DNA from 4 places in the Blautia sp. CAG:257 genome. Region 2 is predicted to be linked to each of the others. Evidence: predicted binding sites of a transcription regulator. Region 2 holds the regulator's gene; each other region holds the start of a gene.
The links. Region 2 encodes Rex, which represses fermentation and respiration genes when NADH is low (regulators of the CRP and FNR family bind a similar motif). Its sites were predicted from a motif close to ATTGTTAANTANTTAACAAT; they were not measured.
Positions count from the first base shown of each region.

Region 1: adhE (bifunctional acetaldehyde-CoA/alcohol dehydrogenase) is a predicted target of Rex. The motif match lies at 3,524-3,543, and genes of this name have one in related genera.
Region 3: QVP40_RS04185 (4Fe-4S dicluster domain-containing protein) is a predicted target of Rex. The motif match lies at 4,594-4,613, and genes of this name have one in related genera.
Region 4: pckA (phosphoenolpyruvate carboxykinase (ATP)) is a predicted target of Rex. The motif match lies at 5,402-5,421, and genes of this name have one in related genera.

Region 1 covers NZ_HF999003.1:331-8,450, forward strand. Annotated here, with positions in the region: gene QVP40_RS02640 (sodium-dependent transporter) at 1-1,261, shown strand, start outside; gene QVP40_RS02645 (pyridoxal phosphate-dependent aminotransferase) at 1,267-2,466, shown strand; gene QVP40_RS02650 (GTP pyrophosphokinase) at 2,587-3,282, opposite strand; gene adhE (bifunctional acetaldehyde-CoA/alcohol dehydrogenase) at 3,671-6,289, shown strand; gene QVP40_RS02660 (aminoglycoside phosphotransferase family protein) at 6,310-7,068, shown strand; gene QVP40_RS02665 (ABC transporter ATP-binding protein) at 7,147-7,788, opposite strand; gene QVP40_RS02670 (hypothetical protein) at 7,803-8,120, opposite strand, start outside.
Region 2 covers NZ_HF999046.1:49,650-57,769, forward strand. Annotated here, with positions in the region: gene ilvA (threonine ammonia-lyase) at 1-301, shown strand, start outside; gene QVP40_RS06485 (hypothetical protein) at 379-534, opposite strand; gene QVP40_RS06490 (S8 family peptidase) at 733-1,563, shown strand; gene QVP40_RS06495 (NADP-dependent isocitrate dehydrogenase) at 1,684-2,895, shown strand; gene abc-f (ribosomal protection-like ABC-F family protein) at 2,973-4,892, opposite strand; gene QVP40_RS06505 (redox-sensing transcriptional repressor Rex) at 5,064-5,708, shown strand; gene QVP40_RS06510 (bifunctional ADP-dependent NAD(P)H-hydrate dehydratase/NAD(P)H-hydrate epimerase) at 5,802-7,328, shown strand; gene alr (alanine racemase) at 7,315-8,120, shown strand, end outside.
Region 3 covers NZ_HF999021.1:31,061-39,180, forward strand. Annotated here, with positions in the region: gene QVP40_RS04165 (D-alanyl-D-alanine carboxypeptidase family protein) at 1-620, shown strand, start outside; gene QVP40_RS04170 (3'-5' exonuclease) at 614-1,558, opposite strand; gene QVP40_RS04175 (nucleoside hydrolase) at 1,598-2,548, opposite strand; gene QVP40_RS04180 (S1C family serine protease) at 2,737-4,230, opposite strand; gene QVP40_RS04185 (4Fe-4S dicluster domain-containing protein) at 4,678-5,097, shown strand; gene QVP40_RS04190 (YhgE/Pip domain-containing protein) at 5,169-8,120, opposite strand, start outside.
Region 4 covers NZ_HF999006.1:335-8,454, reverse strand. Annotated here, with positions in the region: partial or broken gene QVP40_RS03045 (uracil-xanthine permease family protein) at 1-872, shown strand, start outside; gene QVP40_RS03040 (6-phosphofructokinase) at 930-2,162, opposite strand; gene pepT (peptidase T) at 2,396-3,613, shown strand; gene pckA (phosphoenolpyruvate carboxykinase (ATP)) at 3,662-5,266, opposite strand; gene QVP40_RS03025 (RluA family pseudouridine synthase) at 5,843-6,904, opposite strand; tRNA gene QVP40_RS03020 (tRNA-Trp) at 6,983-7,053, opposite strand; tRNA gene QVP40_RS03015 (tRNA-Ser) at 7,107-7,194, opposite strand; gene epsC (serine O-acetyltransferase EpsC) at 7,327-8,120, shown strand, end outside.

The DNA of each region.
Region 1 (8,120 bases), on a different contig from region 2:
GAAGGCCTTTCATGAACTGGAACCGGAAGGCTCCAACTTCCACAAGTACAGCTATATGGGTATGATCGGAAACTATGTGCTGATGATGTTCTATACCATGGTAGCAGGATGGACCCTGTATTACGGTTACGTAATGGCAACCGGAAAGCTTCAGGGTGCGGATTCTGTACAGATAACAGAATTTTTTGGGAACTTCCAGAAATCTACAGGAACCATGACCTTCTGGATGGTCCTTGCAGTGTTTCTGGCATTTGGAATCTGTTCTCTGGGACTTCAAAACGGAGTTGAGAGAATTACAAAGGTCATGATGCTGTGCCTGTTAGGTCTGATCGTTGTGCTTGCAGTTCATTCTGCTACTTTGGACGGAGCCGTGGAAGGTATTAAATTTTATCTGATTCCGAATTTTGAAAACATGAAAGAAGCCGGGATCGGAAATGTAATATTCGGAGCCATGTCTCAGGCATTTTTCACTCTGAGCATTGGAATCGGAGCCATGGAGATCTTTGGAAGCTATATGAAAAAAGATCTGACACTGGCAGGAGAAAGTCTCAGTATTCTTGTGCTGGATACCTTTGTTGCACTGATGGCAGGCATGATCATTATTCCTGCATGTTTTGCGTTTAACGTGGAGCCGGGTGCAGGTCCGGGGCTTGTATTTATCACACTTCCAAATGTATTTAACCAGATGATGGGTGGAAGACTCTGGGGCGCATTGTTCTTCCTTTTTATGGCATGTGCGGCTCTGTCTACAGTGGTTGCTGTATTTGAAAATATTCTGTCTTTTGCCATTGATCTGTGGGGATGGAGCCGTAAGAAAGCGGTAATGGTAAATATTGTTCTTGTTATCATTCTTTCCATGCCGGCAATCCTTGGTTTTGGACCGTGGTCCGGAATACAGATTTTAGGTGAAGGAACAAACATCATGGATCTGGAAGATTTTATTGTATCTAATAATATTCTGCCTCTTGGTTCTGTATTGTTTGTGCTTTTCTGCGCATCGAAAAGGGGCTGGGGCTGGAAAAACTTTTTAAAGGAAGCAAACACAGGAAAGGGAGTAAAGTTCCCGACAGGTATCCGCATGTACATGCTGTGGGTAATTCCGGTAGTGGTTTCTGTAATTTACCTGAAAGGCTACTACGACATGTTTAAGCCAAAAGGAATGGAGTACCTTGTTCCGTGGATGATCATTGGTGTGGCAATGCTTGCCCTGGTTGTTTGGATTGCCTTTGGCCATAACAAAAGTAAAAAAGACAGGAGCTGACGGATATGATAGCAGAAAAAATGATTCCTTTTGTTCAGAATAATTCTGCGATCCGTACTATGTTTGAGGAGGGGAATCGTCTGAAAAAACAGTACGGAGCAGATAAAGTATATGATTTCAGCCTGGGAAATCCCAGCGTTCCCGCGCCTGACTGTGTTCGGGAAGCCATTGTTGATCTGGCAAATAATGAGGATCCTGTAACTCTTCACGGGTATATGAATAACGCAGGATTTGAGGATGTGCGTGAAACCATTGCGCAGTCTCTGAACCGCCGTTTTGGGACAGATTTTTCTGCGAAAAACCTGATCATGACAGTGGGAGCTGCAAGCGGACTGAACGTGATTCTGAAAACAGTTTTGAATCCCGGTGAAGAAGTAATTGTTTTTGCACCATATTTTCTGGAATATGGTGCATATGTAAAAAATTATGACGGAAAGCTTGTGGAAATCTCTCCTGATACAGAAACCTTTCAGCCGGATCTGGAGGAACTGGAAAGAAAAATCACTGCAAACACAAGGGCAGTTATTGTAAACAGTCCCCATAATCCTACAGGTGTTATTTATTCGGAAGATACAATTAAGGCTCTGGCAGCCATTCTTGAGAAAAAGCAGAAGGAATATGGCAGTGTGATATATCTGATCTCTGATGAGCCTTATCGTGAGCTTGCCTATGACGGGGCAGAAGTTCCATACCTTACAAAATACTACAAAAACACTGTAGTAGGCTATTCTTACAGCAAATCTCTGTCTCTTCCGGGAGAAAGGATCGGATATCTGGTGATTCCCGATGACCTTGAGGACAGTGAAACAGTAATTGCAGCCGCCGGTATTGCCAACCGTATTCTGGGAAGCGTCAATGCGCCTTCCCTGATGCAGAAGGTGATTGCCCGCTGCGTGGACGCAGAAGTGGATGTGGCGGCCTATGATAAAAATCGTCTGGCTCTCTATAACGGGCTTACTGCCTGTGGTTTTCAGTGTATCAAACCGCAGGGTGCCTTTTATCTTTTTGTGAAATCTCCGGTTGATGATGAAAAGGAATTCTGTGAGGCAGGAAAAAAGTATAATATTCTTATGGTTCCGGGAAGTTCCTTTGCCTGTCCGGGATATGTGAGACTTGCCTACTGCGTTTCCTATGAGACGATTATCAATTCTCTTCCGGAATTTAAAAAGCTGGCAGCAGAGTTTTCCCTGACAGAGGAAAGCTAATGTCGGAAGGAGTAGTATACTCTTCTCACAGTCAGCTGTTTTTATGATGACAAAAAAGAAAATAATAACGTAAAAACGATAACAGGATTCTTTTTCCATAAAACAGGAAGAGAATCCTGTTTAAATTTTATCAATCTTTTTTCGGATAGTCAGCATTTTCTGATCCAGCGCACGGATGACGGCAGCGCACTGCTGAAGTTCCTCGTCGATAAACTGAGTTTCTTTTTTTCCACGCTTATAGCGGAGCTGATGATCCAGATTTGCCCAGTAATCCATGGCGGCAGTGCGGAGCTGAAGCTCTATTTTTATCCATTGGATATCTTCCTGAAAGGGGACTGCTGTTTCCAGGATCAGATGAAGGCTCTGGTAGCCGGAGGCTTTTGGCTCCTGTATGTAATCCTTGGTTTTCAGAATGCGGATATCTTTTTGCTTTTTGATCATCTGGGCAACCTGGTAGATATCGTCTACATAAGAGCAGATGGCTCTTACACCAATCAGGTCGTTTATTTTTTCAAGGGCAACATTAAAATTCAGTTCAAGCCCTTTTTTCTGCATTTTTTTATATACGCTGTCGTATTCCTTCAGCCGTCCGGTTTTCATCTGAATGACATTGCGCTGATATTTCATGGTAAGGATTGTATTAATAATATCAAGCTTTGCCAGCATAAGGCTGACGGCGCATTTTCCCTTTGTGCAGAATGTTTCAGATGTCAGTGCACGCCTTAACTGCTCTTTCTTTTTCAATTTCTTCTGTTCTTCCTCAATCTGTGCATAAATAAATTTCCAATGGTCTTTTACTGCAATACAACTGTTCATTACTTTACACTCCTTATAATAAATAGAAAAAAAGTTTGAGTTAATTTCGGGTAAAATATATCTGAAAGCCTGAGTGTCTGTCAGAATAACTGTTTGTGGCAGATATCAGCCAGAAAAACAGTCCCCATCAACTAAGATATGCGTTGGTATAAAAAAATATGACAGAAAAGTTTTTGTATATATTAAACAAAAAAAGAGAGATTTAAGATTTATTTTTAAATATTTTTTTATTGAGATAAAGATTGACAAATGATTAACAAACTAATATAATAAAGCCATCAAGATTGACAAATATTTAACGTTAATCAATTAACATAATTATTTGTCGCTCTATCAAAACGAAGTAACAAGTAAGAGAATATAAATGGATTAACAAGGAGGATTTCAAATGGCAAAGACAGAAACCCACATCCCGGCTGTAATCGACACTGCAGAGGCACTGGAAGCAAAAATGGCTGCGATGAAAGAAGCACAGAAACTTTTCGCCACCTATACACAGGAGCAGGTAGACAAAATCTTCAAGGCTGCGGCTACCGCTGCTGACAAAGCACGTATTCCCCTTGCAAAAATGGCTGTTGAGGAAACAGGCATGGGCGTTGTGGAAGATAAAGTTATTAAGAACCACTACGCAGCAGAGTATATTTACAATGCTTATAAAAACACAAAAACCTGTGGCGTGATCGAAGACGATCCGGTTTATGGAATCAAAAAGATTGCAGAGCCGATTGGCCTGATCGCAGCAGTTATTCCTACAACAAATCCTACCTCCACAGCGATTTTTAAAACACTGATCGCATTAAAAACAAGAAACGCAATTATCATCAGCCCACATCCTCGTGCAAAAGGCTGTACTATTGCTGCAGCAAAGCTTGTTCTTGAAGCAGCCGTAAAGGCAGGCGCTCCGGAGGGTATTATCGGATGGATCGATGTTCCAAGCCTTGAGCTTACCAATCTGGTTATGAAGGAAGCAGACATTATTCTGGCAACAGGTGGTCCGGGAATGGTTAAAGCTGCATATTCCTCCGGAAAGCCGGCACTTGGCGTTGGCGCCGGAAATACACCGGTTATCATTGACGATACGGCAGATGTACGTCTGGCAGTAAACTCCATCATCCATTCAAAAACCTTTGACAATGGTATGATCTGCGCTTCCGAGCAGTCTGTTACTGTACTGGAAAGCGTATATAAGGCAGTAAAAGAAGAGTTTATTTACAGAGGCTGCTACTTCCTGAAAAAGGATGAGCTTGACAAGGTAAGAAAAACAATTATTATTAACGGCGCGCTGAATGCGAAGATCGTAGGTCAGAAAGCAGCTACCATCGCAGAAATGGCCGGTGTGACTGTTCCGGCTGAAACAAAGATCCTTATTGGCGAGGTTGAGTCTGTGGACATCAGCGAAGAATTTGCTCACGAAAAGCTTTCTCCGGTACTTGCCATGTATAAGGCAAAAAACTTTGACGAGGCTCTTGCAAAGGCTGAACAGCTGGTAGCTGACGGCGGATACGGACATACTTCTTCTCTTTATATCAATGTAAATGAGAAGGAAAAAATGGCAAAACATGCAGCAGCTATGAAAACCTGCCGTATTCTTGTAAATACACCATCCTCCCAGGGAGGAATCGGAGATCTTTATAACTTTAAGCTTGTTCCATCCCTTACTCTGGGCTGCGGCTCCTGGGGCGGAAACTCTGTTTCTGAAAACGTTGGAGTAAAGCATCTGATCAATATTAAAACTGTTGCAGAGAGGAGAGAGAACATGCTCTGGATGAGAACCCCGGAAAAGGTTTACTTCAAAAAAGGCTGTATGCCGGTTGCCCTTGATGAGCTGGGAACTGTTATGGGCAAAAAACGCTGCTTTATCGTAACCGACTCTTTCCTTTACAAAAACGGATATACAAAGGCGATTGAGGATAAACTGGATCAGATGGGCATTGTACACACCTGTTTCTCTGATGTAGAGCCGGATCCGTCTCTTGCATCTGCAAAAGCCGGAGCAGCAGCAATGCGCGCCTTTGAGCCGGACTGCATTATCGCTCTTGGCGGTGGTTCTGCAATGGATGCCGGAAAAGTTATGTGGGTGCTTTATGAGAATCCTGACGCTGATTTTGACGATATGGCAATGGATTTCATGGATATCCGCAAGAGAATCTATACCTTCCCGAAAATGGGTAAAAAAGCTTACTTTGTAGCAATCCCAACATCTTCCGGTACAGGTTCTGAGGTAACTCCGTTTGCCATTATTACAGACAAAGAAACAGGAATCAAATGGCCTCTGGCAGACTATGAACTGATGCCGAACATGGCTATTGTTGACACAGACAACATGATGAGCGCACCGAAAGGCCTGACCTGCGCTTCCGGTATTGACGTTATGACTCACGCGATCGAGGCATATGTTTCCGTAATGGCTTCTGACTATACAGACAGTCTTGCTCTGAAAGCAATCAAGCTGGTATTTGATTATCTTCCAAGAGCTTACAGAGACGGAAATGATGTAGAGGCAAGAGACCATATGGCAAACGCTTCCTGCATGGCTGGTATGGCTTTTGCAAACGCTTTCCTTGGAGTAAATCATTCTCTTGCTCATAAGCTTGGTGCTTTCCATCATATTCCTCACGGAATTGCAAATGCTCTGGTTCTCACAGATGTAATGCGTTATAATAGTGTTGAGGTACCGACAAAAATGGGAACATTCCCGCAGTATCAGTATCCGCACACACTTGCACGTTATGCAGAGATCGGACGTTTCGTAGGTCTTACAGGCAAAAATGATCAGGAAGTATTTGAAAAACTTCTTGAGAAGCTGGAAGAGCTGAAGAAGATCATTGAGATCAAGCCAACCATCAAAGATTATGGCGTAGATGAGAAATATTTCCTGGATACTCTGGATGAGATGACTGAACAGGCGTTCAACGACCAGTGTACAGGAGCGAACCCGAGATATCCGTTAATGGCTGAGCTGAAGGAAATCTATCTGAAAGCATACTACGGAAAAGAGTCCAAATAAGAAAAGGGAGGGTATTTACCATGAAGCTGAAAGACAAAAAGGTATTTTTGACACGTCCATATAAAGTTGTCTACAAAGATGGAGACCGTATTATCAAGGTATTTACCAAAGAGCACGGAAAGGCAAATGTCTTTAATGAGGCTCTCTGCCAGGCCCGCGTAGAGGAAAGCGGCCTGGATATCCCGAAGGTTCTGGAGGTAACTGAGATCGATGGCGAGTGGGCCATTGTGATCGAATATGCAGAAGGCAAAACTCTGGAACAGCTGATGAACGAGAATCCGGATAAGCTTGAGGAATACATGGAGAAATTTGTAGATCTTCAGCTTTCCATGCATGAGAAAAAAGCTCCGCGTCTTACGCTCCAGAAGGACAAATTTGCCCGCAAGATCGAGAGTATGAAAGATAAGCTGGATGCTACTGTCCGCTATGAGCTGCTGACAAGACTGGATTCCATGCCAAACCACACCAAGCTCTGCCATGGGGATTTTAACCCAAGCAACGTGATCGTTGCAGAGGACGGAACTATGAAGATCGTAGACTGGTCCCATGCAACTCAGGGAAATGCCAGCGGCGATGCAGCCATTACTTATCTGGAATTTGCTCTGAAGGATGAAAAAATGGCTGACCTGTACCTGAAGCTTTTCTGCAAGAAGAGCGATACCGCAAAGCAGTATGTACAGAAATGGCTTCCGATTGCGGCGGCAGCCCAGCTTACCAAAGATGTAAAAGAGGAAGAGGAATTCCTGCTTCGCTGGACAGACATCATTGATTTCCAGTAAACTTTATAGAAAAACCATTTGAAACAAATCCCTTTATTATTTATAAAATCCCCGGGCCGACTGTGTCGGTTCCGGGGATCAGATTTTTATTTCTTCTATGGTTCCTGCATCTATACGATATACCTTATCACATAATTCATGAATATCTTCCTGCATATGACTGGCAAGAAGAATAGTTTTTCCTTCACTGCGAAGCTGCAGAAAAAGTTTTCGCATTTGTGAGGCGCCCTGATCATCTAATCCATTCATGGGTTCATCCAAAATAAGGATTTCCGGGTTTTCCATAATTGCCTGTGCGATTCCCAGGCGCTGTTTCATACCCATAGAGTATTTTCCAACAAGCTTTTTTGCTGCAGAAGTTAAACCTGTTTGTTTTAAGACTTTGTAGATTTCCTGATCATTAATTAACTTCTGGATTTGACTTAAATATTTCAAATTTTGAAAACCGCTTTTGTATGGAAGGAAACCCGGTTTCTCAATTAGAATTCCTGTGTTTTCAGGAAATTCGTTTTTCTTTCCAAGCAGTATTCCATTAATAGTTACTGTACCAGTGGTTGGTTTAAGAAAACCACTTATTATTTTTAATAAAACTGTCTTTCCAGAACCATTTCTCCCGATTATCCCATATATTTTCCCTTTTTCAAAAGAGATACTAACAGAGTGAAGAACAATATCGCCAAAAAATTCTTTCGAGATATTATCAATTTCTATAATTGCCATATCTATATCCTCATTTACCAGTTTTTTTGGCTCACAGCTATATTGTAATCAATATGACCTGAGATTTGAGTTAGGGTGGATAACAAAATTACATTGCTTAATAAAAATAATGAATAGCTTTCTGTAAAAGATAACATTTCTTTTCCAGGAATATGAAATTGCATTATTCCATGTGCCAGCATAGCAGGATGATATAAGGGAACAAAGCCAGACATTAGCAGCATGCCTGAAAAATGAATTCCTATTGCAAAGAGCATTCCTAACGGAAATCGGGAGCTTAAATTGCCGATAAAAATTATGATTCCTAAAAAGGAACAATAAAGAGATGTTAA
Region 2 (8,120 bases):
GGATGTAATTACCATGTCCTCTGTAGTTCAGCACGGACTGATCCAGAGAGACCGTATTTTTACAGTTTCTGTGCTGATTCCGGATAAAGCAGGAGAGCTGGTACGTGTGGCAAGCATCATAGCTCAGAATCAGGGAAATGTCATTAAGCTTGACCATAATCAGTTTGTTACCACCAACCGTAATGCGGCCGTAGAGCTGAAAGTAACCATGGAGGCCTTTGGAACCGATCATAAAAATCAGATTGTAAAGGCTCTGGAAGACGCAGGCTGCAAGCCTAAGGTGATCAGAGCAAGTCTCTGATCCGTTATAGATTATGTAAGAAACCGCAGAAGGAGATTGGCTGATTGTCTCCCTGCGGTTTGTTTTTTCAATTCCGGTTACATTTCGTGGTTTTCCATCCAGGTTTTGATATAGTCCATCTGCTCCTGATCTGAGATCAGTTGAGATGCCGGGTCGTTTCCGGCAGCTACACAACAGAACAGGACAAAGGACTGCAGACAGAAAAATATGATCAGAAATAAAATAAACGCCATGAAAATCCTCCTTTTTATGCAGCGGGTTTCATCAGGGCGGTCAGTATCCTGTCGGCTGCAATCTGTGATCCATACTTAAGTTATTCCGATGGTTTACAGTATTGGCAAATCTATGAAAAATATTCATATTCTATAAAATTCGCAAATAATTCTCAGACTGAATACATTAAAATAAAGCTTCTTTTTTGGAGTATATTCATGAAAATGATGAATTATACCGGAAAGGGCATCGGTGTGGCAATTCTGGATACAGGCATTTCTCCGCATCCGGATTTTGGAAACAGAATCTGTGCTTTTTCTGATTTTATTTCACATAAACAGACTCCTTATGATGATAATGGGCATGGAACTCATGTAACCGGAATTCTCTGTGGAGACGGAACAGCCTCCGGGGGAAAATACAGGGGAGTGGCTCCTGGATGCGGGATCATCGGGCTGAAGGTTCTGGACCGGTTTGGGAACGGAAACAAAGAGGATGTATTGTGCGCCTTTGACTGGATCATCCGTCATATGCAAAAATACCATATCCGTGTTGTGAATATTTCTGTGGGAACCACCTGTAAAAACGGAAAAGAACATAACAGCCTGATACAGGGAGTGGAGAAATTATGGGATCGGGGGCTGGTGGTCGTGGCAGCGGCAGGAAATCAGGGACCGCTGCCAGGGAGCATTACAGCGCCGGGAAGCAGCAGAAAGATCATTACCGTAGGTTCCAGTGACATGCTTGTGGGAACGGAAGGAGTTTCCGGAAGAGGCCCTACGTTTGAATGTATATGTAAGCCGGATCTTGTAGCTCCCGGAAACCGGATCATTTCCTGCTCATCAAAGGGCGGATACCGGATGAAAAGCGGAACCTCCATGTCTACGCCCTTTGTTTCAGGGGCCGTTGCTCTGGCGCTTGAAAAAGATCCCCTTCTTACCAATGTGGAGATTAAAATGATGCTGAAGGACAGTGCAGATGATATGGGATTTCCCAGAAACCAGCAGGGATGGGGCAGATTTAACCTGGAACGGTTTCTGGAACTGTAGACGAAAGAGGGGCAGAATCATAAATATTTTATGAAGTGAAAGCATCAGCGTTGACGGAAGAGGAGTTTTTTTGTACAATACTAAACAGAACATGCTTCAACCGGAGAGGAGATAAAATACATGGATAAGATTAAAATGACAACACCCCTGGTAGAAATGGACGGAGATGAGATGACCCGTATTCTCTGGAAAATGATCAAAGAGGAACTTCTGCTTCCCTATGTGGATCTGAATACGGAATATTATGATCTCGGGCTTGCCTGCCGGAACGAAACAGACGATCAGGTAACCGTAGATGCTGCCAATGCCACAAAAAAATACGGTGTTGCAGTAAAATGCGCTACGATTACTCCAAATCATGCCCGAATGAAGGAATATGATCTGAAAAAAATGTACAAAAGCCCTAATGGAACCATCCGCGCTATTCTTGACGGAACGGTATTCCGGGCTCCCATTGTTGTAAAAGGAATCGAACCCTGTGTACGTAACTGGAAAAAACCAATTACCATTGCCCGTCATGCCTATGGCGATGTGTATAAAAACACAGAATTTTATGTAGAGAAACCGGGTAAGGTAGAACTGGTATATACTTCTGAGGACGGAGAAGAGAAACGCTCTCTTGTACAGGAATTTAAGGCTCCGGGTGTTGCCATGGGAATGCACAATATGGAAGCATCCATTGAGAGCTTCGCAAGAAGCTGCTTTAATTACGCTCTTGATACAAAGCAGGATGTGTGGTTTGGAGCAAAGGATACTATCTCCAAAACCTATGACGGCAAATTCAAGGAAATTTTCCAGAAGATCTTTACAGAGGAATTTAAGGCGAAATTTGATGCGGCAGGACTGACATATTTCTACAGCCTGATTGATGATGTGGTTGCCCGTGTAATGAAAGCCGAGGGCGGATTCATCTGGGCCTGCAAAAACTATGACGGAGACGTTATGAGCGACATGGTTTCTTCTGCTTTTGGCTCTCTTGCCATGATGACCTCTGTTCTTGTTTCTCCGGACGGATACTATGAGTACGAGGCGGCCCACGGAACAGTACAGAGACATTATTACAGACATCTGGAAGGAAAAGAAACCTCTACCAACTCAGTGGCAACAATTTTTGCATGGACAGGCGCGCTTCGTAAAAGAGGAGAACTGGATGGAAATAAAGCTCTGACTGAGTTTGCGGATAAACTGGAAAAAGCAACTCTTTCTACGATTGAGGCAGGAAAGATGACAAAGGATCTTGCCATGATCACAACCATCAAGCATCCAAAGGTGCTTTCCAGCAGAGACTTTATTCTGGCCGTGCGGGAGTCACTGGACCGTATAATGAAGTAACCGTACAAAAATCAAAATAACAGGAACTGCTTTGGATCATATGAACAGCGGTTTCGGACAGCAAAAATGGGAAAACCTCAGGCGAGGGATTCCCATTTTTCATATAATTCTTCCAGTTCCTTCAGAACCGCCTCTTTTTCGCGGCTTAATTCAGTACAGCGCGCCACATTGGTGCACACATCCGGAAGCACCAGAGTTTCATCGATTTCTTTATCTCTTTTTTCCAGCTCTTCGATCCTGGCTTCTGTTTTTTTCAGTTCGTTTTCCAGTTTTCGCCTGCGGGCCTGTTCTTCCTTTTGCTGCTGCCAGGAAAGCTTGCTGTCAGAGTTATCTGTTTCCGGTGCTCTGGTTTCAGCAGGATCAGACGGGGCAGGCGCATATTTTTCCGTCAGCTCCTCTTTTTTCTCAAGATAATAATCGTAGTCACCAATATAATTCACAATCGCCTGATGGGTCAGGTCAAGAATCCTTGTAGCGGTCTGATTGATAAAATAACGGTCATGAGAAACATAAAGGACGGTTCCGCTGTAGCTGTTTAAAGCTTCCTCCAGAATTTCCTTGGAAGCAATATCCAGATGGTTGGTGGGCTCGTCCAGGATCAGGAAATTGGCTTCTGAGAGCATCAGCTTGGCAAGAGAGACCCTTCCTCTTTCTCCACCTGAAAGAGAAGAGATTTCCTTAAAAACATCATCTCCGGTAAAAAGAAAGGCGGCAAGCATGTTTCGGATCTCTGTTTCCGTCAGTGTGGGGTAGGAATCCGAAATTTCCTGAAAAATAGTTTTTTCTGAATGAAGCACATGATGCTCCTGATCATAGTAGCCGATCTGAACCTTGGAGCCCAGGGAAAAGCTTCCGGAGTCTGCAGGAAGGATGCTGTTAAGAATCTTCAGCATGGTAGTCTTTCCTGTCCCGTTATTTCCGATCAGCGCAATCCGCTCACCTCTTTTTATCTGAAAGGAGATATTTGTAAAAAGTGTCTGGCCGGGGAAGCTTTTGGACAGATCCTCTACAGTAAGAACGTCATTTCCGCTTACGGTTCTTGGTTCCAGAGAAAGACGCATATGAGTCTGGATTTCCACCGGCTTGTCAAGTCTCTGGATTTTATCCAGCATTTTCTCACGGCTTTCAGCTCTGCGGATTGATTTTTCACGGTTAAAGGACTTTAATTTAACGATCACAGCTTCCTGATGCTTGATTTCCCGCTGCTGATTCAGGTATGCCTTATACTGGGCGTCTCTCAGCTGCGCCTTTTTTTCTGCATAAGAAGAGTAGTTGCCCTGGAAAGAAATCACCTGACCGGCTTCGATTTCTACTACCTTAGTCACTACCTTGTCAAGAAAATAACGGTCATGGGAAACAATAAAAACAGCTCCCGGATAATTCAGAAGATAGGTTTCCAGCCAGGCAATACTTTCCATGTCCAGATGGTTGGTAGGCTCGTCAAGAAGAAGGATATCCGGCCTGGAGATCAGAAGCTTGCCAAGAGCTACCCTTGTTTTCTGGCCTCCGGAAAGAGTTTCAATCGGTTTTTCAAAGTCTTCTTCCCCAAAGCCCAGACCCTTCAGTATGCCGGTAAGCTCGCTTTTGTATGCGTAGCCGTTTTCCAGCTCAAATTCATGGGTAAGTCTGGTATAGGTGTTCATAAGCTGCTCCAGCTCTTCGCCCTGTACATGCTTCATTTCCAGTTCAATGGAGCGCATGCGTTCTTCCATATCAAGGATGTGCTGTTTGGTTGTAAGAAGCTCTTCGTAAATGGTGCGCTGTCCGTAAATATCCTGATACTGAGCCAGATATCCCATACGTTTATCTTTTGCCAGTATCACGTTTCCGGAATCAGCAGAAAGCTCTTCCATAATAATGCGCAGCAAAGTGGTTTTTCCTGCGCCGTTATTACCGATCAGAGCGACTTTTTCCCGCTCTTCTATGTGAAAAGAGGCATCTTTTAAAATCTCTTTTTCGCCAAAGGATTTACAGATGCCCTGACATGCTAAAATCATTGTTGTTCCTCCGCAAATGCCTTAATTTATCTTAATACGTACTGTAAGATTATAAGGCTTTTACAATGATTTTGTAAAGACCAAAAAGTTTTTGCGAAGTGAAAAAACTTTATTTGACATTAAAATAACATTTCGTTATAATTAATAGGAAATCAGAAGGAGGATCATCCCGTGGAGGCAAAACAAATTTCAAAAGCAGTGATAAAAAGGCTGCCGCGTTATTACAGATATCTTGGAGAACTGCTGGAAGAAAATGTGGAGCGTATTTCTTCCAATGACCTCAGCAAAAAAATGCATGTGACAGCGTCTCAGATCCGTCAGGACCTGAATAATTTCGGCGGATTCGGACAGCAGGGATACGGATATAACGTGAAATACCTGTACACAGAGATCGGAAAGATTCTGGGACTGGATACGGTTCATCCCATGATCATCGTGGGCGCCGGTAATCTTGGACAGGCGCTGGCAAACTATGTGGATTTTGAAAAACGCGGATTTAAGCTGATGGGCATTTTTGACATCAATCCTGTACTGGAAGGGATCGCAGTGCGGGGAATTGAGATTCAGATGATCAGTGATCTTCCGTTTTTCCTGAAGGAAAATCAGATTGAGATCGCAATCCTTACGCTTCCGAAAAATAAGGCCGGAGATATGGCAAATATTCTGATTGAGAACGGAATCAAGGCAATCTGGAATTTTGCGCATATTGATCTGGATACTCCTGATGATGTGATCGTAGAGAATGTACATCTTTCCGAGAGCCTTATGCGGCTTTCTTACAATCTTAGCCAGTACCGTCAGGAACACGAAAATTAGCCCATCTCAGCAGGCTGTCACCCTATTCCGGGCTGACAGCCTTTTGATGTAAAAAGACATAAAGCAGACAGATACAAAAAAGGAGGGGATCAGATGAAAGAAGTGGTAAGCTGTGAGAGAATGAAGCAGCTGGATGCGTATACGATTGAAAAGAGAGGCATTCCTTCCTGTGTTCTTATGGAACGGGCGGCTCTGAAAACTGTGGAAGAAATGGAAAAGGTGTTTCATAAAAAAAACACAGAAGAGAAGATTCTCTGTGTCTGCGGAAGCGGAAATAACGGAGGAGACGGAATTGCCATTGCCCGGATCCTTTTTCTTCATGGATATCAGGCTGAGATTTATGTGGCAGGAAATCATTCCTCTTTTACCCATGAAACCGCGCGCCAGCTTTCCATTGCATCAAATTATCATGTTCCGGTTGTGAATAACCCGCAGTGGCGTGAATATACTACTATAGTAGACGCTGTTTTCGGTGTGGGACTGGCCCGTCCTGTTATGGGAAAATATAAAGAACTGATAGAAACCATGAACCGGATGACTGCCTGGAAAGTAGCTGTTGATATTCCATCCGGGGTGAACGGAGATACCGGCGCAGTGATGGGTGCTGCTTTTGAGGCGGATCTTACCGTGACCTTTGGATTTCTGAAGGCGGGGCTGTGCCTTTATCCGGGCAGAAAAAATGCCGGAAGAACGGTTCTGGCCGATATTGGCGTTTACGGAGAGTCTGGTGTTTTTGAGAAAAAGAGAATTCTGGAAGTGGAAGATACCAAAAAGATTCCCGGAAGAACACCAGAAGGAAACAAGTCCACCTTCGGAAAGGTTCTTGCAGTGGCAGGAAGCCCGGGAATGTGCGGCGCCGCCTATTTCTGCGCAGCGGCAGCATTTGCCGGCGGTGCGGGAATGGTACGTATTCTTACCGATGAAAGCAACCGTATTCCTTTGCAGAGCCTGCTTCCGGAAGCCATTATTGATTGTGGAAAAGGAGAAGCGGCCTATCAGAATGCCTTTGACTGGTGTGATGTGATCCTGATGGGGCCGGGACTTGGAATTTCGGAAAAAACACGGTTTAAGGTGCACTGGTTTCTGGAAAAAGCTTTATCCGGAAAAAAAGTGGTGCTTGATGCAGACGGTCTGAACCTTCTGGCAGAAAATCTGTCCTGGAAAAACCTTCTGGGCAGTCATGTGATTCTGACTCCCCATATGGGAGAGATGAGCCGGCTTACCGGAAAAAGTATTGGAGAGCTGCAGGACAGCCGGGAAGCCTCGGCACTGGAATATGCCAGAGCTTCGGGCTCTGTCTGTGTACTGAAGGATGCCTGTACTGTAACGGCCGGTTCCGATGGCACAGTATGGTATAATCTTTCCGGAAATGCCGGAATGGCAACAGCCGGAAGCGGAGATGTACTTGCAGGGGTTCTTGCCGGAATGCTCTGTATGTACAGAGGAGAGGCGCTTTCAGTTGGTGAAATGACAGAGATCGCAGCGCTGGGAGTTTTTATCCACGGAAGAGCAGGCGATCTGGCAGCTGAGAACAAGGGAATGTATGGAATGAAGGCGGGAGATCTGCTCCTGACAATTCCGGAGGTATTGAAGTACGGAGGAAGACATGAGGAGATATGACAGAATCAAAGCAGTAGTATCCCTGGATGCTATTGCGCATAATTTTGGAGAAATGAAAAAAAATATCGCAAAGGGCACAAAAATCATTGCTGTGATCAAGGCGGACGGATATGGCCACGGAGCAGAAGCCATTGCCCGTCTGATTCATGGATACAGCTATATCTGGGGATTTGCAGTGGCTACCGCAGAGGAGGCGCTTCAGCTTCGTGCCTTTGGGGTAACAAAGCCAATATTGATTCTGGGAATCGTATTTGAGGAATATTTTCCTGATATGGTGGAGCAGGAGATCCGGCTGACTGTCAGCGAATACTCCATGGCAGAAAAGCTGTCAGAGGAGGCTGTCCGTCAGGGAAAAACAGTACATATCCATATTGGACTTGACACAGGAATGAGCAGGATTGGATTTTCTGATACCACAGAAAGCGTTCGGGAAATTAAGAAGATCACAGAACTTTCAAATGTAGAAGTGGAGGGACTGTTCACCCACTTTGCCAGAGCAGACGAAACAGATCTCTCTCCTGCTGAAAAACAGCTGGAACGTTACGTGACCTTTGAGAGACTGCTTCATGAAAGTGGAATCAGAATTCCTGTACAGCACTGTTCCAACAGCGCAGGCATTATCCGTATGCCAAAAGCAAACATGGATGCCGTCCGTGCCGGAATCACCATTTATGGAATTTATCCTTCTGATGAGGTGGAACGGGATATTGTAAGGCTTCTGCCTGCTATGGAGCTGAAAAGCCATGTCAGTTATGTCAAGGAACTGAAAGCAGGGGCTTCGGTCAGTTATGG
Region 3 (8,120 bases), on a different contig from region 2:
CCGATATGGCAAAGATCGCACGGGCTGCCTGGTATAACCCCACTTTTCGGAAATATGCCACCACAACCTATTATGAGATACCGCCTACCAACAAGTTTGCTGAAACACGATATCTTCTGAACCATCACAAAATGATGAAAGGCAATACCTATGCCTATGAGGGCGTTATGGGTGGCAAAACCGGATACACAGACGCTGCGGGCAATACCCTTGTCACATACGCAAAAAGAGGAAACATGCGTCTTGTTTCCGTTGTAATGAAATCCATTAACGGAGCCTATGCAGATACAGCCGCGCTTCTGGATTATGGTTTTAATAACTTTACCAGAACTGCTGTAAAAACTGAACCGGCAACCATGTCTGTATCTTACCTTCCTGCAGAAAAATATATTCTGAAGGACTACAGAAGCTGTACCCTGTGCCGCCGGTACCAGGTTCCGTCTGTAACACTTCCCAATGGAGCAGATATCAGCACACTGAATTCCAGCCGAAGCCTGCGCAAAAATTCTGTGGGACTTCCCATTATGGAAATCACCTACAGCTTTAACGGCCAGAGGACAGGATGCGCGAAGTATTATTTCCAGACCCTGTTATCTGACCGGCTTATTTCATCTCACTGATTCTTTGTTCTGCGTTTTTTGCGGAGGGAATCCCGTTTCTCACGGAGTTCCTCCGCTTTTTCTTCACTTACCCGCTTCAGAGTTTTTACTGCGTAAAACATACCGTCATCAGTTTTCCTGATGCGGACCTTTCCCTTTATACTTCCATGCTTCTGGCATACAGAAATGCTTTCATATATTCTGGAATTATTAATAAACCATCTCAGCTTCCTCTTTGCAGGAAGATGACAGACAGGACACCGGGTACTGGAAACCTCACGGTCCTTTATGATCTTTTCCCGGTCTGTAAACTGTCTGGAAATATATTTGTCATAGGCAGGATAAGAAATGTAAATTTCCTGCTTTTTATTTTTTGGAGCCTGATATGTGTCAACAGAATAATAAGGCAGGATTTCCGACATATCAAGCCTGCAGAAAACCTCAGCCGTATATTCTGCGTCCTCCAGAGCTCTGTGAAATCCCTTTTCCTTTCTGATTCCCAGAGTATCCACTGCATATTCCAGACTTCTCCGCAGTTTCATATTTTCGTGGAACCAGCTGAAAAGCTTCTGTATATCATAGTAAGTCACCGGCCCCGGAAGAAGCTCCAGAAGATCATAATATCTCAGATTCCTCTGAAGCTCAGTCAGATCCTGCATTCCCCAGGTGCAGAACACAAAGTCCTCTCCGCACCAGTCCAGAAAATCCCGGATCGCCTGAGGAAAAGTTGCGCCACTCATAAGGTCTTTGTAATCCACATGGACTACGCTGCGGATACTATCATGGATCCACTTATACACCTCCGGTTTGATCAGAGTCTGAAACTCTCCGGTTTTTTCTCTTTTTTCATTGAGCCGCACTGCCCCGATCTCTATGATCTCAAAGGGCATCCGCTCATCTGATCCGCTTTTTCCCTCCGGACTCTGGTTCCACTCCAGATCAAAAATTATATAATTCATTTATTTGCTTCCTTTATTTTATTTGCGGAATGTAATGCTTCAGCGCTGTCCCAGCTCATACAGAGAAGTGATCAGGATCTCCCGGAATCTGTCTTTGTCCGCCTCAGTCAGCACAAAAACATTTGCATCCTCTTCCTCATGCTGCCACCAGCGGAAGCCCCCCAGTACCGCACCCCGGGCGCTTCCCTCAGAACAGTCTACGGTCAGGATTTTCTGACTTCCCTTAAATATCTCCGGATGAAGAAGATACATCACAGGAACCGCATCATGTACGCTGGTTTCCCCTCTGTATTTTTCTGATGTGTTTTCCAGAGAATAACCCAGCATATCTCCGCAGAGCTTTGCGATTCTGTTTCCTGACTGACACAGCTTCAGAATCTGATTTCTTGACAGAGTACACTGTTCTGTCACATCCAGACCGCACATAACAAGAGGAACTCCCTCGTGCAAAACCATATACGCAGCCTCGGGGTCTGCAAAAAAATTAAATTCTGCCGCATCTGTAACGTTTCCTCCTGACAGGGAACCGCCCATAAAAACGATCTCCTGTATCTTTTCTTTTACTTCCGGAAAAATCCTCAGAAGAAAAGCAATATTTGTCAGAGGGCCTGTGGCAATGATCGTTGCCTGCTCTCCCTCAGGAAGTTCTCCCAGAACTCTTCGGATAAAAAATATTCCCTTTTCCGGCTCCGGTGCTTTTCCGGAACACGAAAGAACACAATTCCCGATCCCGCTTTCTCCATGAGTTTCCGGCGCAAAATACGTTTTTCGCATGACAGGCTTTTCCATTCCCCGGGCCACCGGAACTGATAATCCGTAAAATTCTGCCAGATTCAATGCATTTGCTGTTACTTTTTTTATATCCTGATTTCCGCTTACAGTTGTAATTCCCAGAATCTCCAGTTCTTCTCTGTGAGCTGCTGCCAGAGCAAGCATAACCGCGTCGTCCACCCCTGGATCACAGTCAATGATCACGTTTCTTTTTTTCATATTCTGTCACCGTTTTCCACATATATTCATCTGCGGGAACCTGCTTTTCCACATTTTCCCGAAATCTCTGTGTTTAAGTATAACAGACCTGCCCTGCCGTTTCAATACAGCACAGAAAAGACCGGCTGATCCTGCCGGTCCCTTCTGTGCTTATATATTTTTTATCATGGAAAAACTGTGTCTGCAGTTTACCAGATGTCGCCAAAAAACTCATTATAGGTTTCTTCATCCTCTGCGCTGTTTCCGAACTCATCCAGGATACTTTCTTCCTGTGACGGTTCCTGCGCTGCTGTATCAGAGGCTGCCGGCTCCTCAGAGGTTCCCTCATCAAGAGTAACTGTTACCTTCTTTTCCTCATAACCTCCGTTTCCAAGAACCTGAAGTGTTACTTCCACCTCTTCACCCGGCTCATAATACTGAAGCATATCAACCAGGGCTTCAATGCTGCGGACTCTCTTGCCGTCAAACTCTGTAATGATATTCTTTTCTTTGATTCCCGCCTTGTCTGCAGCTCCGTCCTTGATTACTTCCGCAACCAGAACACCTTCCGGAATGTCATAAACCGCAGATGCTTCTTCACTTACTGAGCTGCCTGTAATGGACAGGGCGCCGTGTTTCTCCACCTTATCCCTCGGTGTCTCATTCATGAGATTCTCAAGAATATCAGATACGTCTGTAATGGCAATGGCATATCCCATACCCTCGACCTCTGTGGAAGCAAGCTTTGCAGAATTGATTCCCACAACCTCTCCGTTCATGTTCAGAAGAGCTCCGCCGCTGTTTCCGGGATTAATAGCCGCATCTGTCTGAATCAGGTTTACACCGTCAGAATTTTCATCTGCCTGTCCGGAATCATCCAGTTTACGGTTTTTGGCGCTGACAATACCTGTTGTTACAGACTGTCCGTATCCAAGAGCATTTCCGATGGCAACTACCTGCTCGCCTACTCTCAGATCATCGGAGCTTCCCACTGTGGCAACCTCGATCTGCTCCATGGTATCTTTGGAAATATCAGAAAGAGCAACCGAAACAACTGCAAGATCCTTATCTGCATCATAACCGTTTACAATTGCCTCATAAACCTCTCCGTCAATACAGGTAACAGATACCGTATCTGCACCCTGGATTACATGATAGTTTGTTGCGATCAGAAGAGACTCGTCATTTTTTCCCACAATGATACCGGAGCCGCTTCCCTCAACCTCCTGTTCCTGAGTGGTAAATCCTCCGAAACCAAAGTCTCCGATATAGGTCTGAACCTCCTGCACAGATTTGGTGTTAATGGCAACTACGGATTTCATTGCTTCTGCCGCAATATCAGATACGTCCAGACTTCCCTTTACTTTCTGTTCAGAATCCTCTTCTGCCTTTTCATCCTTATCTTTGGAATCCTCTGTTTTTTCCTCAGTCTTTTCCGTATCCTTATCGTCTGATTTCTTCTTTGTTTTCAAAAGTGTGGTTTTATTTTCGTCCTTATCCGATGCCTGTACAATGTTGCTAAAATCCCAGCCGTTTACAGCGCTGACGCCTTCAAATGCAAGGCCTCCTACCAGAACAGCGCAGAGAGCAATTCCCGCTCCCTTTTTAAAGCTCATTTTTTTCTTGTTCTTTTTGTTGTCCCGGTCATTATTATCATTTATGTTATTAAGATTATCATTCATGTTGTTGTTCATATTCTCCATAATAAATTCCCTCCTGAAAATATCTCTGTTTTCCTTTTGATGGTCTGAGTATAAAAAAAATTTGTGTTTACTTTGTGGGAAAAATGTGAGGAATCTGTTAAATATCCTTTTTACTATCATACCCTATTCTTCAGACTAACGCCAGACATTCGCAGAAAAAAATTCCCAAAATGCATTCCAAACCACCTCAGGTGATTATATTTTGTCCTGTATAGCAAGCCCTTGACAGGCAAAGTGGATTGAGATACCAATAGCCAGCACAGGAATGGATTCCTATTCTTTCGTATGAAAGACTAAATTCTACTTGTGCAAGAGTAAATTCCATCATGAATTGGAGAGTGGAATTAAAATTTGCATTTTAAGTTTGTGAAAAAAAGAACAAAACAAATTGTAGATATACGGAAAGAATGATATAATGTAACAAGCTGAACACAGCAGATGATGAGTATGGTAAAAACAACAAAAAGCGGAGGTAAGGTAATGAAAAAACTGACAGTAAAAAAAGGCGCCACCTGTATGGCATGTCTGGAATGTGTAGAGGCCTGTTCAAATGCTTATTACAAGGAATCTAATGTATTCAAATCCTGCATTCAGATCGTAGAACGCAAGGGAGAGCCAAAGCCAATGGCATGTCCTCAGTGCGGAAAATGTGCAGAGGTCTGCGAAGCAGGCGCGATCACCCAGAACGCAAAAGGCGTATACATGGTAAATAAAAAACTGTGTACCGGCTGCGGAAAGTGTGTGGAAGCCTGTCCGTTCGGCCTGATGGTAAAAGCTGAGGACAAACCAACTGCATCCAAATGTACAGCCTGCGGTATCTGTGTAAAAGCCTGTCCAATGGAAATCCTTGAGATCGTTGAAAAATAATACATAATTACTGCCAAAAATGCTGCAGCCCGGAATCCTCTGTAGATCCTGAGCTGCAGCGTTTTTCGTTTTTATGCTACTCCATGAGCTTCCAGCCAGTCATAAAGAACTGTCTTTCCGCGTTTTCTGGCGTGTGCCATATGGTTAAACTGTAAGATTGTCAGCGCTGTAAATATAACTGCCAGCACAATCAGTACAACAACTGCCGTTCCTATACTTTCGCCCCCTGCAATGGTGCTTCGGAATGCGTTTACCGTGTAGGTAAAAGGCAGATAATTATGAATCTTTGCCACAAAGGAAGGTGAAATCTCTACCGGATAAGTTCCTGCCGAACCTGCAAGCTGAACTACCATAAAGATCAGCATCAGGAAGCTTCCCACCTTACCGAAAGTAATGTTAAAGAAATACATAATAGAAGTAAATGCCACAGATGCCAGACAGGAGAAGAGAACTGTCTTCATCATTTCTGCCGGAGTAAATCCGTCTATCAGGTGAAGCAGGACGATCAGAAGAATTCCCTGAAGGACTGCCACCGGATAAAGAACAGACGCCTTACTTGCCCACCATGCAAATCCTGATTTTAATTTTCCTTTGTACTCAGTGAGAGGGTACATCAGACAGAAGGCAAGACAGCCGACCCAGAGACCTACAGACATCATGTAAGGAGCCATGGCATGACCGTTATTCTCCACTGTTGTCATCTGTATTTCTTCCTCTTTGACCGGTGCGGCAAACATACTTATCATATCATCGTTTGCTTTTGTTTCCTTTACCTGCTTTGCTCCGTCGCTGAGACTTGTCTGCAGGGTTTCTGAACCATCGTTTAATTTTTTGATTCCATCGCCCAGCTCTTTTGAGCCGTCATAAAGCTGTGAAGAGCCGTCCTGGATCTGTCCTGCACCATCTGCAAGCTGGGTTGCTCCACTGTTCAGTTTACTGTTATTTGAAACCAGTTTGCTGGTTCCGGCTTTCAGAGTTTTTGTTCCATCTGCAAGCTGCGCTGCTCCGGCTGCAAGAGTTCCGGCTCCTGACGCAAGCTGCTGAGTTCCTGAGGTAAGAGCGTCATTATTTCCTGCCAGTGTTCTGACTCCGGCTGTATAGGTTTTGATTCCCTCACTTAACGTGCCTACTCCGGCTGCAAGATCTTTTCCTCCGGCTGTCAGCTGACTGATTCCTCCTGTTACCGTACTGCCTGCAGCCTTCAGCGTTTTTGCTCCTGTTGTCAGAGCTTTGTCATTGGCTGTCAGCTGTGCAAATCCCTCATTCAGAGCTTTTACACCGGCAGCTGCTTTCGGGAAATCCTTTGTTCCCTCTTCCAGTGTACCCAGAGCTGAAGCAACTGCTCCAACACCCTGATTTACTTTCTGAGATCCTGCATAAAGCTGGCCTACCGCGCCGGTCACCTGATTAATAGGATCTGATGGAATGGACGGAATATTCTCTGCTCCGGCTCCCATTTTCTCAGCCCCTGCTGCCATCTGATCTGCTCCGGCTTTCATTTCTCCTGATTTTGCGCCAAGAGTTTCTGCTCCTTTTTTCAGCCCTTCCGCAGCTGCATTCAACTGTCCCGCAGTTCCGTTCAGTGTTTCCTGTACACCTGCCAGCTGTCCAGCAGCTGCATCTGCAATCTGCTGAGCCTGTGCAGTATAGGCAGAAGCATCCATGTTTTCCACATTGTTCTGTACTGCATCTACTCCGGATACACCGGAAGCAGAATTGCCAAGCATTCCGATCACAGCATTCAGGCTTGCTGCGGAAACCATTCCGTTTTCGTCGGCTGAACCCTGGATTCCCTGAATGGCTGCCTGGGCGCCTGCCATAGATGCCTGCATGCCTGATATCTGCTGGTTTGCCGCCTCGATCTGTCCGTTTGCAGAAGCGATCTGGGCATTAGCCGCATCTACCTGGGCTCTTGCCGCATCCAGCTTTCCATTTGCATCCTGAGCACACTGGTTTACAATTCCTGTCACTCCATTTACTGCGTCTGCCACAGGTTTTGATGCGTTCTGTACCTGTGCTGCCACTGTAGAAATACCCTGTCCGGCCTGTGTGATCACACCTGCTGCATTTGTCATTCCCTCTGCAGCCTGCGTCATTCCGGAAGAGGCGGCGGTCATTCCCTTTCCTGCGCTTTCCATTCCGTTTTTCGCTTCATTTAAACCGGCTGTCAGCTTTTTGATATTTTCTGCTGTCAGGCTGCCGCCCAGCTCTTTCAGCTGTCCGTACAGTTCCCCTAAACCGGATTCCAGCTGCTGAGTTCCTGATTTCAGAGATCCCTCTCCTTTGGAAACAGAACTGTTCAGCTGTGAAATACCTGAAGATACCTGACCGATTCCCTCCAGTGGTGAAAGCTGTTTTGCTCCGGCTGCAAGCTGATCTGCTCCGGCAACATACTGTGTCACTCCGTCTGCAAGAGTATTTGCTCCGCTTACATACTGTGTAGTTCCATCCTTCAGGGTATCAAGACCTTTTTTCAGAGTCCCTGCTCCTTCCTGAAGATCTGCTGTTCCGGCTGTCAGCTGTGCAGAATTTGCGTCAAGCTTTGCAACGCCGTCTGTATAATCCTTAACGCCCTGATTCAGCTTATTTACACCGGCTGTAAGCTCAGGAACCTTTGCTGTCAGAGTTCCCACTCCATCATTCAGCTGTGTAGCTCCGTCATCTACCTGCGCCACACCGTCCGTATATTCTTTCAGACCTTCTGTCAGAGTATTTGCTCCATCCTTAAAGGTAAGCGTGCTGTCCGCCAGCTTTTTCAGATTGTCTGTAATGGTTTTATTTCCGTCAGAAGCATCTCCAAGTCCGTCCTTCAGTTCCTTTGAACCATCGGCAGCCTCCTGCATACCGTCTCCAACCTCTGTAATCTGGTCAAAAACTGTCTGCGTATAGGTTTCTGTTACCTGAGAAGCTACCTCGTCACGGATTTTTACAACAGCACTCTCGCTCATTTTGGAAGCAATGTAATTGGTTCCCGGATTTGTTTCATATTCCAGTTCCATTTTCTTTGGCTTCTCATCCATCAG
Region 4 (8,120 bases), on a different contig from region 2:
AACTGGCTGGTTGCGTTTTTTACTCTTGCAGTAGTGACTGCTCTGAACCATTTTGGAAAAGGAATCTGGAAACTGGCTTCTATTCTTATTGGAATTATTGCAGGCTACATTGTGTCGATTCCGTTTGGAATGGTGAATCTTTCCAGCGTAGGTGAGGCGGGCATGTTCCAGGTTCCGGAATTTATGCATTTTGGGATAGAATTTGAGATCTCTTCCTGCGTGGCTATAGGGCTTTTGTTTGCAATTAATTCTGTTCAGGCGATCGGCGATTATTCTGCAACCACCATCGGAGCAATGAACCGGACACCTAAGGACGGAGAGCTTCAAAGCGGTATTGTGGCCTATGGACTGACGAATATTTTAAGCGCATGCTTTGGATGCCTGCCAACAGCGACCTACAGCCAGAATGTCGGTATTGTCACCACAACAAAAGTTATTAACCGCTGTGTTCTGGGGCTGGCAGCAGTGATTCTTGCAGTAGCGGGAATTGTTCCGAAGTTTTCAGCCCTGCTCACTACGATTCCTCAGTGTGTACTGGGAGGAGCAACGGTTTCTGTTTTTGCCTCTATAGCAATGACCGGAATGAAGCTGGTGGCTTCTGCGGAAATGGATTGGATTACCGCAATTCCTCGATCGTAGGTCTTGCAGCAGCTCTGGGAGTAGGCGTTTCTCAGGCAACGGCAGCGCTTTCTACGTTTCCGGCATGGGTTACTACAATATTCGGAAAATCTCCGGTAGTGCTTGCAACAATAATCGCTGTACTTCTGAATGTGATCCTTCCAAAAAGCAGGGATGAGAAAAAAGAAGAAGAGCGAAAGCAAAAAGAAGTAGAAGAACAATTAGAGAGAGATCATAAAGAATTTTCAGAATAACAAAATCAAGAAAGAAGCTGCTTATATGTCAGCTTCTTTCTTGATTTTTCGTATATTTTATTTTCTGTAAACAAATACCGGAAGACCGTCTTCGCCCAGAGGTACATTGACACTGCCCTGAACAAGGGGGGTTACATATTTTATAAATTCTTCAGATACATCAGAACCGTTTTCTGTGATCCATTCAGCCGGAACTTCTTTTTCTTCATTGCAGATCAGATTTACATCTTCCAGTCCACATTCCATTTGATAGGATCCGTCTTCAGCCTGACGGCGTACAAAAGAGACCATTTTGCCTGTTTCGCCATTTAAAGCAGCCTGAACACCGAAACGTCCGGCGGAAACCGCCTCTTTTTGATCAGCGGCGGAGATAAGAGAAGCAGAGCAGCGCTGGCTTACATTCAGCTCTACAGAACGGGCTTTTACTCCAAGACGGTCACGAACCAGATTTTCCAGATATTTTCCGCAGCCTGCAAGCATTTTGTGACCAAAGGTATCTGTACCTACAGAACTGTCATACTCACAGATAAAGGTACCGTCCGCATCATGGATTCCTTCGGAAACACACACAACTACATTGCAGTTTTTTTCAAAAGCACTTTCTACATCTTTGAGGAATTTTTCTGTATCAAAAGCGCTTTCCGGGAGATAAATAAAGAAAGGATTGTCGCCTTTGTACTTGCGGGCAAGGGCAGAGGCAGCAGTAAGCCAGCCGGCGTGACGTCCCATGATCTCAATAATGGTTACGGATTTTTTTTCATAAACGCTGGCATCCAAAGTGATCTCGCGTACTGTTGATGCCACATATTTTGCGGCGCTTCCGTATCCCGGAGTATGATCGGTATGTACAAGGTCATTGTCAATGGTTTTAGGCTCGCCGATCACGCGAATAGAGCTGCCTGTCTTAGCAGCGTATCTGGAGAGCTTACTTACAGTGTCCATGGAGTCATTTCCCCCGATATAGAAGAACCAGCCGATATTCATTTCCTCGAATTTTTGGAAAAGAAGAGGGTAAACCGGATCTTCCAGAGATTCCGGCAGTTTGTAACGGCAGGAACCAAGATAAGCGCCTGGTGTGTGTTTCAGATAATCCAGCTGTTCACCGGGTAGAGCTTCACGGAAATTCAGAATCCTGTCCTCAAGAAAGCCTTCGATTCCGTTTACCATACCGTAAACTTCGCCAATCTCATCAGAATGAGCAATTCCCTCGGAAACCACTCCGTAAAGACTGCTGTTGATCACTGCTGTAGGGCCGCCGGACTGTCCGACGATCAGATTCTTTTTTGTCATTTTGTACCTCCGATATGGATAATTGTAGGATTTCCCACTGATGCAAGTATACCATATGAAGAAGGGAATGACAAACAGAGAAAAAGGCGGACTGGAAACCAATGGATCGGAATAGAGCAAGGATTCGTTGTATTTTAAACACTCTTATATTATAATGAGTTTATTCAGAAAACAGCTGCGGCCTTTGTCCGGAAGGCTTCACTGTAAATCAAGCATCAGAACAGGAGAATGACATGAGAGCATATGAGAGATTTTTGAATTATGTAAAAATCCACACAACAAGTGATGAAAACAGCAATACAACGCCAAGCACCAGACGTCAGTTTGATCTTGCAGAGATTCTTGCAGAGGAAATGAAAAAGCTTGGAGTGAAAGACGTCAGGGTGGATGAAAACTGTTATGTATACGGGACTGTTCCGGCAACACCGGGATATGAAGACAAACCTGCGATCGGCCTGATCGCTCATCTGGATACTGCCCCGGATTTTTGCGGAGAACATGTAAATCCTCAGATACACAGAAATTATAATGGAGAGGATGTAACGCTTGGAGACAGCGGAAAGGTGCTTTCTGTTAAGACCTTTCCTCATCTGAAAGAGCTGAAGGGAAGAACACTGATCACTACGGATGGAACCACTCTTCTGGGGGCAGATGACAAAGCCGGAATCGCAGAGATCATGACAGTTGCAGAAGAGCTGCTGAAGGGAACCATGCCTCACGGAAAGATATGTATTGCTTTTACACCGGATGAAGAGGTGGGAAGCGGCGCAGATAAATTGGATATTCCGGCATTTGGAGCCCAGTATGCCTATACTGCAGACGGCGGCTGTGAAAATGAGATTGTATACGAGAATTTTAATGCCAGCGAGGCAGTGTTTAAAATCAGAGGATTTAATATTCATCCAGGCGAAGCCAGGAACAAAATGATAAATGCGGCTCTTGTGGGAATGGAGATCAACAGTATGCTTCCAAATCTGGAAACACCTGCACATACAGAGCTGTATGAAGGCTTTTTCCATCTCTGTGAGATGGAAGGCACTGTGGAGAATGCAACGCTTCAGTATATTATCCGTGATCACAGCGCAGCCTCTTTTGAGGCAAGAGAAAATACTCTGAGACATATTGAAAAAATCATGAATGAAAAATACGGTCAGGGAACAGTAAGCCTTGAAATTCATGAGCAGTATCGCAACATGATAGAAAAAGTAGCGCCGTGTATGCAGCTTGTGGATTATGCAAAGGATGCGATCAGAGAACTGGGAATGGAGCCCAATACAGATCCGATCCGCGGAGGCACAGACGGAGCTCAGCTTAGTTTCCGGGGGCTTCCCTGTCCGAATCTTGGAACAGGCGGCTATGCTTTCCACGGCCCTTATGAGCATATCACAGCAGAGGGAATGGATACAGCGGTTCATGTGATGCTGGGAATTTTAAAGAGATTTGCACAGTAACAAAAAAAGGATGTGAGCAATCACATCCTTTTTTGTCAGTTATAAGAATTATTCCTGAGGACCTGCTGAAACAAGAGCTTTGCCGGCTTCGTTTCCTTCGTATTTAGCGAAGTTCTTAACGAATCTCTGTGCAAGGTCTTTTGCTTTTACTTCCCACTCAGAAGCGTCTGCGTAGGTGTCACGAGGATCAAGAATGTTTGTATCAACGCCCGGAAGCTCTGTCGGAACTTCGAAGTTGAAGTGCGGGATAGTCTTGGTCGGTGCGTTGTTGATGTCTCCGTTAAGGATTGCATCGATGATACCACGGGTATCTTTGATGGAGATACGTTTTCCGGAGCCGTTCCATCCTGTATTTACAAGATAAGCTTTAGCGCCGTTTGCTTCCATCTTCTTAACAAGCTCCTCAGCGTATTTTGTCGGATGAAGCTCAAGGAAAGCCTGTCCGAAGCAAGCGGAGAAGGTAGGTGTAGGCTCAGTGATTCCACGCTCTGTACCAGCAAGTTTAGCTGTGAAGCCAGACAGGAAGTAGTACTGAGTCTGCTCCGGTGTAAGAACAGATACTGGAGGCAGTACGCCGAAAGCATCTGCAGAAAGGAAGATTACGTTCTTAGCTGCAGGAGCTGCGGAAACCGGACGAACAATATTGTCGATGTGGTCGATCGGGTAGGAAACACGAGTGTTTTCTGTTACGCTCTTATCAGCGAAGTCGATCTTTCCGTCTTTGTCAAGAGTAACGTTCTCAAGAAGAGCGTTGCGTCTGATCGCATTGTAGATATCCGGCTCAGATTCTTTGTCAAGGTTGATAACCTTTGCGTAGCATCCGCCCTCAAAGTTGAAGATACCGTTGTCATCCCAGCCATGCTCGTCATCACCGATCAGAAGACGTTTCGGGTCTGTGGAAAGAGTTGTTTTACCTGTTCCGGAAAGTCCGAAGAAGATAGCTGTGTTTTCACCGTTCATATCTGTGTTTGCAGAGCAGTGCATGGAAGCGATGCCCTTAAGCGGCAGATAGTAGTTCATCATGGAGAACATACCTTTTTTCATTTCTCCGCCGTACCATGTGTTCAGGATAACCTGCTCACGGCTTGTGATGTTGAAAAGAACTGCTGTCTCAGAGTTCAGACCAAGTTCTTTGTAGTTTTCTACTTTAGCTTTGGAAGCGTTGTATACTACGAAATCCGGCTCAAAGTTCTCAAGCTCTTCCTCAGTAGGAATGATGAACATGTTCTTTACGAAATGTGCCTGCCAAGCCACTTCAACGATGAAACGGATAGCCATACGTGTGTCGTGGTTAGCGCCGCAGAAAGCATCTACTACGAAAAGTCTCTTATTGGAGAGCTCTTTCAGAGCAAGATCTTTACAGCTGTCCCATGCTTCCTGGGAAGCCGGATGGTTGTCGTTTTTGTACTCATCGGAAGTCCACCATACAGTATCTTTGGAGTTTTCATCCATAACGATGAATTTGTCTTTAGGTGAACGGCCTGTATAGATACCAGTCATAACGTTGACTGCGCCAAGTTCACTTTCCTGACCTTTTTCAAAGCCTTCAAGCTCCGGTTTTGTTTCCTCTTCGAATAACATTTCATAAGAAGGATTGTGTACGATTTCTGTGGTTCCGGTAATGCCGTACTTGGTTAAATCAATTTTTGCCATCTTACATTTACCTCTTTTCTTAAAATAGTAATAGGATAACAGCCTGACTGTCAGACCTTATGTTATCTTGTGAAAGAAGTGGAACTATAGCTTTCCTCTATATATTATACATAAATGCGGGACAAAATCAACCGGAAAAATAATTTTTTAACAATGTAAAAATGCAAGAAAAATACTTCTGAGACAAAATTGGATGAAAATTATCTGAAATACAGATGTAATACAATTACAACATGGGGAATTTTGTTATAATGGCAGAAATCAAAGGGATTTTACAGGAGAAAAAGTATTCTGGAGGGATGCGGATAAGATGTGGAAGAGTATCAGGTGATATAAAGGTTTACATGAGATAAATGAAAATGCAGCAGTAAGAAATGTCATAATGATGAGTTTCTGTATCTGTGTCAGTTTCTGGAACAGCTTCAAAATGATAAAGTACAGATGGCAGGAAACTGTGGATACATGAAAAAGGTTTTTGCTGCGGCAGCCCTGTGTACAGGTGTTACCGGCAAAAAAAAGTTAAGTCACACAAACACGGCAGGTAAGATTTTCCTGTCGTGTTTGTGCGGAGAAGGCTTATGGAAGATATTTTGCCAGGGAAGAAAAATCCTCCGGCAGGGGAGCCTCCAATATAAGATGTTTGTCCTCAAAAGGATGTTCCAGAGAGAGCTTCCAGGCATGAAGGGCAGCTCTTGTAAAGGAAAAGGACACAGGGGATTCTCCGGTGTTTCCGTATAAGGTATCTCCCAGAAGGGGATGGCCTGTGGATTTCATGTGTACACGGATCTGGTGAGTCCGTCCGGTATCCAGGAAGAGGGAAACGAGAGACCAGTCAGCAGTACTGTGAAGTACCTGATAATGGGTGACGGCAGTTTTAAAATTTCCACCCGGAGGCGACTGAGGATGTTGCTGTGAAGGACTTTTTTCAAGATCTACAGGAAAGCTGCCAAAGGTAAAGTCATCTGACAGCAATACGGTCATTTGCCGGGGATCATAAGGATCCGGGCCAATGGGAAGACTGATGGTGTGTCCCTGTGACAAAAGCGCAGAAGAGGACGGATGCACAGTTTTTTCAGCACAGGGATCAACAGGCAGGCATCCGGATACCACTGCCAGATACTGCTTTTTCAGATGATTGTGGCAGCGCTGGGCCTGCAGTCTGGCAGCAGCCGTCTGATTTTTGGCAAAAATTACGATTCCCGAGGTTTCCCGGTCCAGTCTACCTACAGGGCGGATGACGATCTTTTCTTTTTTGGAACGGAAGTACCAGGAAACCTGATTGGAAAGACTGTCACGATAATGACAGCCGGAAGGATGGGTGACAATTCCGGCAGGCTTGTTTACCGCCAACAGATCCTGGTCTTCATACAGAATTTCCAGAGGCGGCAGAGCAGACTCAGAAGGGGAGGCCAGATGCCCGGAACTTAAACCGGATTCTTCCAGACATACAGTAATCATATCTCCCGGATAAACAGATTCTGTGACCCGGCAGCGGATCCCGTTTTTGAGAATTCCCTGTGGGCGGAATTTTGCCCGGGAAATCTGATTTTTTGTCAGGCCTCCCTGTGAGCGCAGAACCTGGCCCACTGTGTAGAAGCCGGAATCTTTATTTACAGTAAAGGTAAGAAAACGTTCCATATGTTTCCTCCTGAGAGTTTATCGGCGGTAAAATAAAATATCCGGAATTCATGTCAGAATTCCGGATATCCGTAAAAGCAGGGGATGAGAGAATCGAACTCCCACCAAAGGTTTTGGAGACCCCTATCATACCATTTGACCAATCCCCTATATGTGCATCAAACAAAAACTATTATACTATGAAAAAATCTGTTTGTCAAGACGGAGATGGAGGGATTTGAACCCTCGCGCCGGTTGCCCGGCCTACCGCATTTCGAGTGCGGACCCTTCAGCCACTTGGGTACATCTCCATGACAGATTTTATTATATCGGCTGGCCCGGGGAAAGTCAAATTATTTTTGGAATCTGTTTCTGTTCCTTGACGCACAGAAAAAGCTATACTATATTATAAGATAAAAAGATTTCAGCAGACAGGAGGAATTATGAGCAGAAAAAAAGAAGCAGTTTTAAAAGCTGCAGAAAGTCTTACAGAAAATTATGACAGGGAAGAGCTGTTTATGCCGAAAAACGGAAGAAGCCTTCCTAACAGATCTGTGATCATTGATCTGGTGAGAAATCTCCGGTCTGTGATATTTCCGGGATATTTTGGTGAGGATACAGCGGCAAGGCTGTTTCCGGAGCAGTTTACAGCATTTCTTCTGAATGATTTTTATGACAGACTGAAAAGTCAGGTGGAAATTGCATTTCTTTATGCTGACCAGGATATACAGAAGGAAGAGGCCTGCGCCAGGGCAGAAGCCATTTGTGATGATTTTTTTGAAAAGCTTCCGGAAGTACAGAAAAAACTTCTGAAGGATGTACAGGCGGGATTTGACGGAGACCCGGCGGCAAAAAGCAAGGAAGAGATTATATTTTCTTATCCTGGGCTGTTTGCTATCTATGTATATCGTCTGGCTCATATTCTTTATATGGAAAAGGTTCCGTATATTCCACGTATCATGACAGAATATGCTCATGGAAAAACCGGAATCGACATCAATCCCGGAGCAACTATTGGAGATTACTTTTTTATTGATCATGGTACCGGAGTTGTTATTGGCGAGACAACGGAAATCGGCAAAAATGTAAAACTGTATCAGGGAGTAACCCTGGGAGCTCTTTCTACCAGACAGGGACAGCAGCTTGCAGATGTGAAACGTCATCCTACTATCGGGGATAATGTGACGATTTATTCTAATTCTACTGTTCTTGGCGGAGAAACAGTGATCGGCGAGAA